DNA from 2 places in the Novosphingobium sp. KN65.2 genome. Region 1 is predicted to be linked to the other one. Evidence: riboswitches for the same ligand, from Rfam matches in the RefSeq annotation. Region 1 holds a riboswitch; the other holds the start of a gene.
What was found. A riboswitch is a leader RNA that binds a small molecule or an ion and turns the genes downstream of it on or off. The one in region 1 is predicted to bind cobalamin.
Positions count from the first base shown of each region.

Region 2: another riboswitch for cobalamin. It lies ahead of SPHV1_RS20485 (DUF1636 domain-containing protein); the one in region 1 lies ahead of cobW (cobalamin biosynthesis protein CobW).

Region 1 covers NZ_CCBH010000174.1:80,615-85,867, reverse strand. The annotation lists gene cobN (cobaltochelatase subunit CobN) at 1-2,712, opposite strand, end outside; gene cobW (cobalamin biosynthesis protein CobW) at 2,720-3,757, opposite strand; cobalamin riboswitch at 3,940-4,178, opposite strand; gene SPHV1_RS17425 (HoxN/HupN/NixA family nickel/cobalt transporter) at 4,254-5,253, opposite strand, start outside.
Region 2 covers NZ_CCBH010000193.1:23,894-29,146, reverse strand. The annotation lists gene ggt (gamma-glutamyltransferase) at 1-1,017, opposite strand, end outside; gene cobO (cob(I)yrinic acid a,c-diamide adenosyltransferase) at 1,177-1,794, opposite strand; cobalamin riboswitch at 1,970-2,180, opposite strand; cobalamin riboswitch at 2,240-2,435, shown strand; gene SPHV1_RS20485 (DUF1636 domain-containing protein) at 2,613-3,020, shown strand; gene cobT (nicotinate-nucleotide--dimethylbenzimidazole phosphoribosyltransferase) at 3,017-4,033, shown strand; gene SPHV1_RS20475 (histidine phosphatase family protein) at 4,030-4,605, shown strand; gene cobS (adenosylcobinamide-GDP ribazoletransferase) at 4,605-5,253, shown strand, end outside.

The DNA of each region.
Region 1 (5,253 bases):
GTCGGACGCCGCGAGCCACGCTTCGCCGGCGGCCCTGCGCGCCTCGTCGGTATAGGTATCGGCCGTATCGCGCAGACCGAGGCCGTAGCGCCCCGGGCGGGGGCCATAGACGCGCGGGGCAACCGCCTTGCCGGCAAACGGGTTCCATTCCGGCGTCTCGTCCCTTTCGGACAGCGAGCGGACTGCCATTCCGAACAGCGTGGCGAGGACCGGGAAGGCATCGCGAAACAGGCCGGAGACACGCAAGGTCACGTCGATACGGGGCCGGTCGAGCATGGCCAGCGGCAGGATCTCTACCCCGGTCACGCGTTCGGACGCATTGTCCCAAACCGGTTTCGCACCGAGCAGGTGGAGCGCCATGGCGAATTCCTCGCCCGCCGTGCGCATCGTCGCAGAGCCCCAGAGATCGACCACCAGCCCGCGCGGATAGTCGCCATGGTCCTGCAAGTGGCGACGGATCAGTTCTTCGGCGAGGACGACGCCTTGCGCATGGGCCGAGCGCGAAGGCACCGCGCGCGGATCGACCGCGAAGAGGTTGCGCCCAGTCGGCAGGACATCGCTGCGCCCCCGCCATGGGGAGCCGGAAGGCCCCGCGGCCACCCGTCGTCCGGCCAAAGCGGCGAGCAGACCGCTGCGCTCCGCCTCGCCCTGATCCCCGCGGCCGAACACATGGAGCCCGTCGCCGAACTGGCTTTCCTTCACGTCGCACACGAAGCGATCGATGCGGGTCATCGCCTCGACCAGCGAGGTCGCCCCATCGAGGCCGAGTTCCGCTTCCAGACCCAGCGCCTGCGCTTCCTCGCGAATGACCGACTGCAGCCTGTCGCGCCGCGCCGGGTCGAGCCCGTCGGCATTGGAGAACTCGTCGAGCAGCGCTTCGAGGCGGGCCAACCCGGCACCTTCCCGTGAAGGCGCGAGCGGCGGCGGCACATGTCCCAGCGTCACCGCGCCGATCCGGCGCTTGGCCTGTGCCGCTTCGCCGGGATCGTTGACGATGAAGGGATAGATGACCGGCAGGGAACCGGTCAGCGCCTCGGGCCAGCAGGCATCGCCGAGCGCGACCGACTTGCCGGGCAACCATTCCAGCGTCCCGTGCGCACCGAGATGGACGAGCGCATCGACCCGGCGCTCACGCAACCACAGGTAGAACGCGACATAGGCATGGCGCGGGCAGCGCGAGACGTCGTGGTAATCGTCGTCGCGCTCTGAGGCCCAGCCGCGCTCGGGTTGCAGGGCGACAAGGGCATGGCCCAGTTCGACCGCGCGGAAATGGAAAGCCCCGTCGGCAACGGCGGAATCCTCTTCGGGTTCGCCCCAGGCTTCCGCCAGATCGGCCTGCAACGCCTCGGGCAAACGCGCAAGAGCCTCGCGATAGGCGTCGAGCGACCAGCTTGTCCCTGCCATGCCGAGACCGGCGACGAGGTCGTGCCCGCATTCGACCGCGTAACCGGCCTGCATCAGATCGGTAAGGATCGCATCGGCGGAAGCCAGCGCGTCCAGCCCGACGGCGTGCGCCATCTGGTAGCCCTTGCCGGGATAAGTCGAAAGAACCATCGCAAGGTGCCGCTCGTCCGCGGATTTGCGTCCCAGCGCGACCCACCCCGCGACGCGATCGGCGATCGCCTCGATCCGCGATGGCTCGGCGCGGTGGGCACTGCGCGAAAATTCGAGGTCGTCGTCGCGCGCCGCGGCCTCCTTGAAGCTGGCGACGCCGACGAAGATGCGGCCGTCTACCTCGGGAAGCACGACATGCATGGCAAGGTCGGCCGGAGACAGACCGCGCGAGGCCTCCTGCCAGGCCTGCCGCCCGCTCGTCGCCAGCGCAATCTGGAATACCGGAACTCCGGCGCCATCGAGAGGCGTGGCGCCTGCATCGTCACGCGCGGAAAAAGCGGTCGCATTGATCACCGCCGCGGGGTGAAGCGCCCTCACCCAGCGATCCACCCAGCCGCGAACTTCGAGGGCCTTCAGCGAAGGCACGTATAGGCCCAGCACATCGAAACCGCGCGCGGTCAAGGCTGCGTGCAGCGCCTCGAAAGGTTCGAGATCGGCGGAGCTGAGATAGGATCGGTAGAACGTAAGCAGCACGCGCGGGCGCATCGCCGTCAGAGCGAAGGCCGCCGGACAGGTGGTGTCCTCTCCCGGAAGCCAGGCTCCGGCAGATGGCAGCGCCTTGATGGTTCGGATATCCTGACCGAGCTGGGCATGCCCCCGCAATCCGCACGCTTGCGCAAGACGCGCAAGCGCCGCCCGCGCCGCGACCGCTCCTCCGACATCGCACAAACGGGTCAGTTCGCGCAGAATGGGGACGGAAACGGTCGAAACGGCATCGAGCCTTTCGTCCTCGCGCCCGTCTGCGGGCAGCACGACAAGGGCGATCCCGCGCGAACGTGCCAGCGCCTCGACCTGCTGGAGACCGTAAGTCCAGTAAGGCAGCCCGCCGATGATCCGGACCAGGATCGCCTTCGCACCTGCGAGCGTGCGCTCGACATAAGTGTCGACCGAAAGCGGATGCGTCAGTGCCGCAAGATTGGCGAGCCGCAGCGACGGCGGATTGTCCCCCGCATCGCGCGCACTGCGCCACCCGGCAGCGAATGCGCCAAGGTCGCTGTCCGAGAAGGACAGCACCACGAGATCGGCCGGAGCCTGCCCCAGATCCTGCGGAACGGAGGCTTCCTCGATCCCGTGGGTCTCGCGGAAGATGACGTGCATCGCGGCCTCAGCCCTGCAGCGCGGCCCTTATCGCAACGGGATCGAGGTGATCGTGCTCGGCAATGGCGACCAGCGAGGTGACACGGGCTTCGTCGGGGCGCCAGGGGCGGTCGTAGTGGCTGCGCACCCGCGCGCCGACCGCCTGCACCAGCATGCGCATCGGCTTGCCGGCAACCGCGACATAGCCCTTAACGCGCAGCACCCGGTGATCGCTCGCCAGGGTCTCTATGCGTGCGGTGAGAGCGGCAGGATCGGCAATCTCGCCCAGTTCGATGACGGCGCTGTCGAAGTCCTCGTGTTCGTGATCGTCCTCGCCATCGTGGTGCGAAGGACGCGCGGCAATGTCGTCCTCTGCAGCAGCGCCAAGTCCGAGGATAACGCGCGGATCGACGACGCCTTCGCTCAGTTCGATGACCGGAACCGGTCGCGGTGCCTCGGCAGCGATGACTTCGCGCGCCCGCGCCAGGCCCTGGGCGCCGGCAAGGTCGGCCTTGGTCAGCAGCACCATGTCGGCACAGGCGAGCTGGTCCTCGAAGACTTCGGACAGCGGGGTCTCGTGATCGATTTCCGGATCGGCCGCACGCTGCGCCTCGAGCGCGGCGAGATCGGGTGCGAACCGCCCGTCGGCCACGGCCTCGGCATCGGCAAGCGCCAGCACGCCGTCGACGGTGATACGGCTGCGGATCGCGGGCCAGTCGAAGGCCTTGAGCAGCGGCTTGGGCAGCGCGAGCCCCGACGTCTCGATCAGGATGTGATCGGGCCGCGGCTCAAGCGCCAGGAGCTTCTCGACAGTAGGGATGAAGTCGTCTGCGACGGTGCAGCAGATGCAACCATTGGCCAGTTCGACAACGTTCTCTGCCGGGCAATCGGGGATGGCGCAGGACTTCAGGATATCTCCGTCGACGCCCAGCGTGCCGAATTCGTTGACGACGACGGCCAGGCGGCGACCACCGGCATTGCGGATGAGATGGCTGATGAGCGTGGTCTTACCCGCGCCCAGAAAGCCGGTGATGATCGTTACGGGGACCTTGGACAGGTCAGGCATCGGCAATTCCCCAAGCGCCATGGCGACAACGGCAGGGCTTGCCGGAACGAGTCCGACCGACGCGCGACGACGGGCGGGCGCGAAAAGGCACCCGTTACCACGCGACCGTGCAGCCCCAGCCGCACAGCTTCGTCGCTCAGACGGAAGAATTACCGTGCCGTGACCATCCCCTGGATCAAGGCAAGAGCGACCGGTGCGCCGGCAGGTCTCCTGGCTTGCGGGTCACTGCTTGATGCACGCCTTCCCGGATCGCCTTGCGGCGTCATCCAGTGGCCGCCCCTTTCGCGTAACGAAGGGAGCCGTGTGCATCGCGCTATCCGCTCACAGTTGCAGGGACAGCCGCGGATTTGGGAAGGAAGCCCCTCCCGCACCGCATTCCCGATTAAGCCCCCTTCGGGGCACCGGCGCGATCTTTCGGTGCACAGAATCGATCCGTGCGCCGGAGCGAGGCCCTAGAACAGATTGGTCGGCAAGCCAATCGCTTCCGGGCCTGTTATCATGCCGAGACGCGCACTTCGATGTCGTCGAAGCGCTTCCAGCGGTAGATCGCAAAGCTGGCCAGCCAGCACAGCACGAAAAGGCCGATGATGGCGAACCCAAGGCTGTTGAAATTCTCGCCCAGCTCGCCCGCAATGCCGAACAGGCTGCCGGTCAGCCCCAGCTTCTCCCCGATCAGGGCGACAGTCTCGATCCCGCCGATGACGATGGCCACGAGCGCAGAAATCAGAGTGATGGTGATGTTGTAATAGAGCTTGCGGATCGGCTTGACGAAAGCCCACTCGTAGGCGCCGAGCATGACCACGCCGTCCGCGGTATCGATCAGCGCCATGCCCACTGCGAAGAGCACGGGCAGGACGAGGATCGTACCGATGGAAAGCCCGTCCGCCGCCTGCCCGGCCGAAAGGCCGAGGATGGCGACTTCGGTCGCGGTGTCGAAACCCAGTCCGAACAGGAAGCCCAGCGGGGCCATGTGCCAGCTGCGGGTAATCAGCCGGAACATCGGCCGGAAGATCCTTGCCATCAGTCCGCGATTGCCCAGCAGCATGTCGAGGTCTTCCTCGACATAGGCGCCCCCGGCGCGAACATGGGCGAAGGTCTTCCAGACGTTGCGCAGAATGATCAGGTTCATCGCAGCTATCGAAAACAGGAAGACCGCCGAGATCGAGGTGGCCACGAGACCGCCGACCTGCTTGAAGCTTTCGAACTGCGCCAGCGCGCTCGTCGTCAGGGCGATGGCTATGGCCGCGATGGTGACGATGCCGGAATGGCCGACGGCGAACCAGAAACCGACGGCGACCGGGCGCTGGCCGTCCTGCATCAGCTTGCGGGTCACGTTGTCGATGGCTGCGATATGGTCGGCATCCACGGCGTGGCGCAGGCCCAGCCCCCATGCGAGCAAGGCCGTCCCGAGCATGAGCGGCTGATCGTGGAAGAGCGATAAAGCCCATATCCAGGCGGCGATATTGGCGGCCACGAGCGGGCCGAAGAGCCAACCT
Region 2 (5,253 bases), on a different contig from region 1:
GCGGCTGGCCTGCGCGAATTCGAACCACGCCTTTTCGTCGCCCGCATTGCGCTTGGCGATATCGGTGTGTTCGAGAATGCCCAGCGCCATCAGCAGCCCCGGACCGCCAGACGGGGCCTGCGGGGTGCAGACCATATAGACGCGGTAGGGTTCGCATAGCGCCGGACCGGTGCGCGGGCGATAGGCGGCAAGGTCTGCCAGCGTCATTGTCCCGGGGCGCGGCCCTTCGCTGACGCGCTTGACGATGTCATGCGCAATGGGGCCGGTCAGCAGGCCCGAGGCCCCGAATTTGGCAATCCGCTCCATCGTGCGGGCATAGGCCGGGTTGCGCAGTCGATCGCCTGCGGCATAGCGGCTGCCGTCCGGCTTGGAGAAATAGGTGACGGCATCGGGCGCCGTTGACTGCGGCGCGCGTTCCATCCGGATCATCCCGGCAAGACGTGGGCTGACGATGAATCCGTCCGCTGCAAGATCGCGCGCCGGTTCGAGCAGGTCCGCCCAGGCGAGCTTGCCGTGATCGTGGTGGGCCATGTCGAGCATGGCGACGGCCCCTGGCACGCCTGTCGAAATGCCGCCGAGTACGGCATCGAAGAAGGGCAGGCGGTTGCCGTCATCGTCGAGGAAGAGACGGTCGGTAGCCCCGGCGGGCGCCGTTTCGCGTCCGTCGTAGTACGTCGCCTTGCGGTTCTTGGCGTCGTAATAGACCATGAAGGCACCGCCGCCGATCCCCGAACTCTGCGGCTCGACAAGGCCGAGAACGGCTTGGATCGCCACTGCGGCATCGACCGCCGAGCCGCCCTTGCGCAGTACGTCCACCCCGGCCTTCACCGCGAGGGGATTGGCCGCTGCGACCATCGCATGCTTCGCAAACCCGGACTGCTCGCGCTCTGGCGCCTTGGCAGTCCGGCTCTGCTCGACGGATGTTGCGGGGGTAGGGCTGGCCTGTGAAACGCTGGCCTGGGATACGGTCGTCAGTGTCAGTGCGGCTATGCCGACGGACAGGAGGAGGCGGCGCAATAGGGTTCTCCGGGGGGTGGCTTCTATCGAATTTCGTCAGGGCGATGGCCCCTTCGGCAAGGGACTCGCGGGACCGCCGGGACAGAACCTATCAGTTCCGTCCCATAGGTATAGGGCCGAGGTGCAAGGATCCTGACGTTCCGGGCAGGCAAGCGCGCGTCAGAGGTCGATGCCCGGTTGTGCCTTGATGCCGTTGCGAAAGGCATGCTTCTCGTCGCCGATCTTGCTGACCGTGTCGGCCAGTTCGATGAACTCGGCATGGGCCGCGCGTCCGGTGATGACCACATGCTGCATCTCCGGCCGGTTCCGGATCGCCGGGAGAACTTCCTCGAGCGTGAGGTAGCCGTAATTGATGAGGTATGTCAGCTCGTCGAGCACAACGAGCGAGATCGCGGGATCGGCAAGCGCGACCCTGGCCTTTTCCCAACCGGCCTGGGCTGCGGCGATATCACGCTGGAGGTTCTGCGTCTCCCAGGTGAAGCCTTCGCCGCAATTCTCCCAGGTGACACCCGGCTGCCTGGAAAGGAAGGCGCGTTCGCCCACGTCGACCTTGCTCTTGATGAACTGGAACACCGCAGCCGTACGGCCGTAGCCCAGCGTGCGGGCAACCATGCCGAAGGCGCTGGACGACTTGCCCTTGCCGTTTCCGGTGAGCACCAGCACCAGCCCCTTGTCGATCTTGGCTGCGGCAATGCGGGCATCGACTACGGTCTTGAGCTTGCGGGTGCGTTCCTTGTGGCGACGATCTTCTTCGGTCAGGTTCTCGGTGTCAGTCATGATTGGTCGGCCTCTCGTGGGTGTGGCAGGTGGCGGGGCGAAGGAGGCCGGCGCAGGTGTCTGGCGGTATTGGCAGTCACTCACGTATCCTCCTCGACGCACGCACGATTGTCGTCGCCAAGGGATTGCCCGCAGCAAGCGAGGCCCTCGTCCGCACGGTTCATCCCGCCCGCGCAGAGGAACGACGGTAGCGGGCCGGTTTCCTGACTTTCCGGATCGACGCGCCTGTCGCCGCCTTCTCGAACCGGGAAGGCCCCGTTCAATGGCGTAGTGGCGATGCGCTCACCGGTCACAGTTGCGGGAGCAGTGCCGTCAGCGCGGAGAAACATTCGGCGCCCGGACTTCCCGATTAAGCCCTTGCGGGCACCCGTTACGCCTTCGCGGATAAGTCAGGGCAAGGCGCCCTGCAAGCATATTGCGCTTGCGAACGGCATGGCTGCGCGATACTTGCCGGACTGCGACAGGTTCCCCGCAAGGGGATCAAAAGGGAACTCGGGTGCAAGTCCCGGGCTGCCCCTGCAACTGTAAGCGGCGAGCCATCCGGCCATTTCGCCATTGGGATCGAAAGGCGGTCCTGAGAAGGCGGCCGGAGCGGCGTTGACCCGTGAGCCAGGAGACCTGCCTGACGCAGTCGTTCTTCATCCGGGCAGGGCGCACCGGGTGTTCGAGGGCCCCGCGATGGCGGGGTCACCCCTCGCGCAACGACAGTCATCGTCTCGCCGGTTGAGCTTCCGGTGGGACTGGAGCCGTTTGCAAGGAGGGAGCGTTGCCATGCTCTTGATGTCTTTCTGTCGTCCGCGTTCGGGAACGGTATGCTGATGCTGCGTGCCGTCGAAGCCGAAGCCTCGGTCGTGGTCTGCTCGACCTGCCGCCATTCCGAAACAGAGCGTGAGGACGAGCACGGCCAGCGTGGCGGCGCGCGGCTGGCTTCCGCCATGCGCGAGGTGCAGGCTCAGGATCCCGCCTTGGCCGCCGTTTCCGTTCAGGAAATGCCGTGTCTGTTCGCCTGCAAGCGCTTTTGCACCGTGCATATCAGGGCGCCCGGCAAGGTGGGCTATGTCCTGGGCGACTTCGCTGCCGATCATGAGGCTGCACACGCGATCCTCAGCTATGCTGCGCAGCATGCCGAGAGCGAGGAGGGCGTTGTGCCCTATCGCAGCTGGCCGCAAGGCGTGAAGGGGCACTTCATCACGCGCACCCCGCCCGAAGGCTACCTGTGCACATGATCGGCTTCGAAAGCCGCGAAGCCTTTTCTGCGGCGCTCGCCGATCTGCCCGAAGCCAACAAGGTTGCGCAGGCCGCTGCACAGCTGCGCCAGGAGGACCTGACCAAGCCGCTGGGCTCGCTCGGTCGACTGGAGGACATCGCGATCTTCATGGCCTCGTGGCAGGGCAGGGAGCGGCCGGTACTGGAGCGCATCCGGGCTGCGGTCTTCGCCGGGAACCACGGTGTCGCCGCGCGCGGGGTCAGCGCCTATCCGCCCGAAGTGACGGCGCAGATGGTTGCCAACTTCGCGGCTGGCGGTGCCGCCATCAATGCCCTGGCCGATGCCTGCGGCGCGGAACTGGTCATCGTGCCGATCGAGCTGGAACGTCCTACGGCGGACTTCGTCGAAGAGCCTGCCATGAGCGAGGAGGATTGCCTCGCGGCACTCAACGCGGGCGCATCGGTCGTCGAAGAGGGGCTGGACCTACTTTTCGTCGGCGAAATGGGGATCGGCAATACAACGCCCGCCGCCGCGCTATGTGCGCAGGTCTGCAACGGCACCGCTGCCGAGTGGGTCGGTGCCGGGACGGGTCTCGACATGGACGGGATCGCCCACAAGCAGTCCGTCGTCGCGCAGGCATTGGCCTTTCATGGTACCCTCTGCACTGACGCTTTCGAAACCCTTCGTCGGCTTGGCGGGCGCGAGATTGCCGCGATGGCAGGGGCCATCCTTGCCGCACGGATAAAGCGCATTCCGGTACTGCTCGACGGCTACATCGTCTGCGCTTCCATAGCGCCGCTGGTGGTCGATCAGCCGCGGTTCGCCGCGCACTGCCTTGCCGCCCACTGTTCCATGGAAGCGGCCCATGCGCGGTTGCTCGACTGGCTTGGCCTTGCCCCCCTGCTGCAACTCGGAATGCGGCTGGGCGAAGGGACCGGCGCAGCGGTGGCGACGCAGCTCGTGCGCTCGGCCATTGCGGCGCACAACGGCATGGCGACATTCGCCGAGGCCAAGGTGGCGGGCGTTGCATGACGGATTTCGTGCTGCACCTCATGCGGCACAGCGCTCCGCAGCGGCCCGGCCTGATGCTCGGCCATCTCGACGAGCCGCCACTGGCCTCCGGCGTAGCCGCCTGCATGGAACGCGCAGGTGCACTTGCCTTCAAGCAGATCAGGTGTTCCGATCTTGCCCGAGCGCTGCTTCCCGCAAGGGAGATAGCCGGGCAGTGCGGCCTCGCAGTACATATCGATCCGCGCTGGCGTGAACTCGATTTCGGTGCGTGGGATGGCATGGCGCCGCAGCAGTTGCCCAATGACGCGCTTGCCCGGTTCTGGGACGACCCGGATGCCTTCCCTCCGCCGGGAGGCGAGATGTGGTCGGTCCTTGTCCGGCGCGTGGGCGAGGCACTGGCGCATATTCGTGAGGATTGCCTCGTCGTTGCGCATGGCGGCTCGATCCGCGCTGCAGTATCATATCTCACCGGGCTCGATCATCGCGGTGTCTGGGCGTTCGACCTGCCTTACGGCGCGCTCATCAGCCTGCGGGTATGGCCAGGAGGCAAGAGTGCGGGGCAGATCATAGCGCTAGAGACGGACGCGCCATGATCCGCCGCTTCATTCTCGCCATGCAGTTTACCACGCGCGTGCCCCTGCCGAACGTGAAAGCAGACGATGCGGACTTCGCCGCGCTCCTGCGTTATTTCCCGATGGTGGGACTGGTTGTGGGCGCCATCGTTTCGGGCGCCTGGTGGCTGGGATCGTTCCAAGGCGCATGGCTGGCGGCGCTGCTAGCGTTGGGGGCATGGGTGGCGGTGACCGGCGCGCTGCACCTCGACGGACTGGCCGACGTGGCCGATGCGACCGGTGCTGCGCATGGCAATCCAGCACGGCTTTCCGAGGTTCTGGCCGATCCGCATGTCGGCAGCTTCGGCGTCGTCGTCGTCGTGCTGCAGTTGCTCGCCAAGTTCGTCCTGCTGCAGCATGTTAGCCTCGCCGATTTGCCGCTGCTCTGCATCTTGCCGGGCCTTGCGCGCATCGGCCCCCTGTTCTGGGCAAGGATGTTGCCGCCGCTTCATGAAGGATTGGGCAGCCGTCTGGGCGCCGGGGTGCGCTTTCGGGATTTCGTGCTCTGGGGCATCGCCGCGCTGCCTGTCGTCGTGCGGGAGCCTGCCTTTGCCTTACTGGTCCCTGCAATCCCGCTCTGGTCCCTGTGGCTTCGCCGCAGGCTGGGCGGAATATCGGGCGACGGTCATG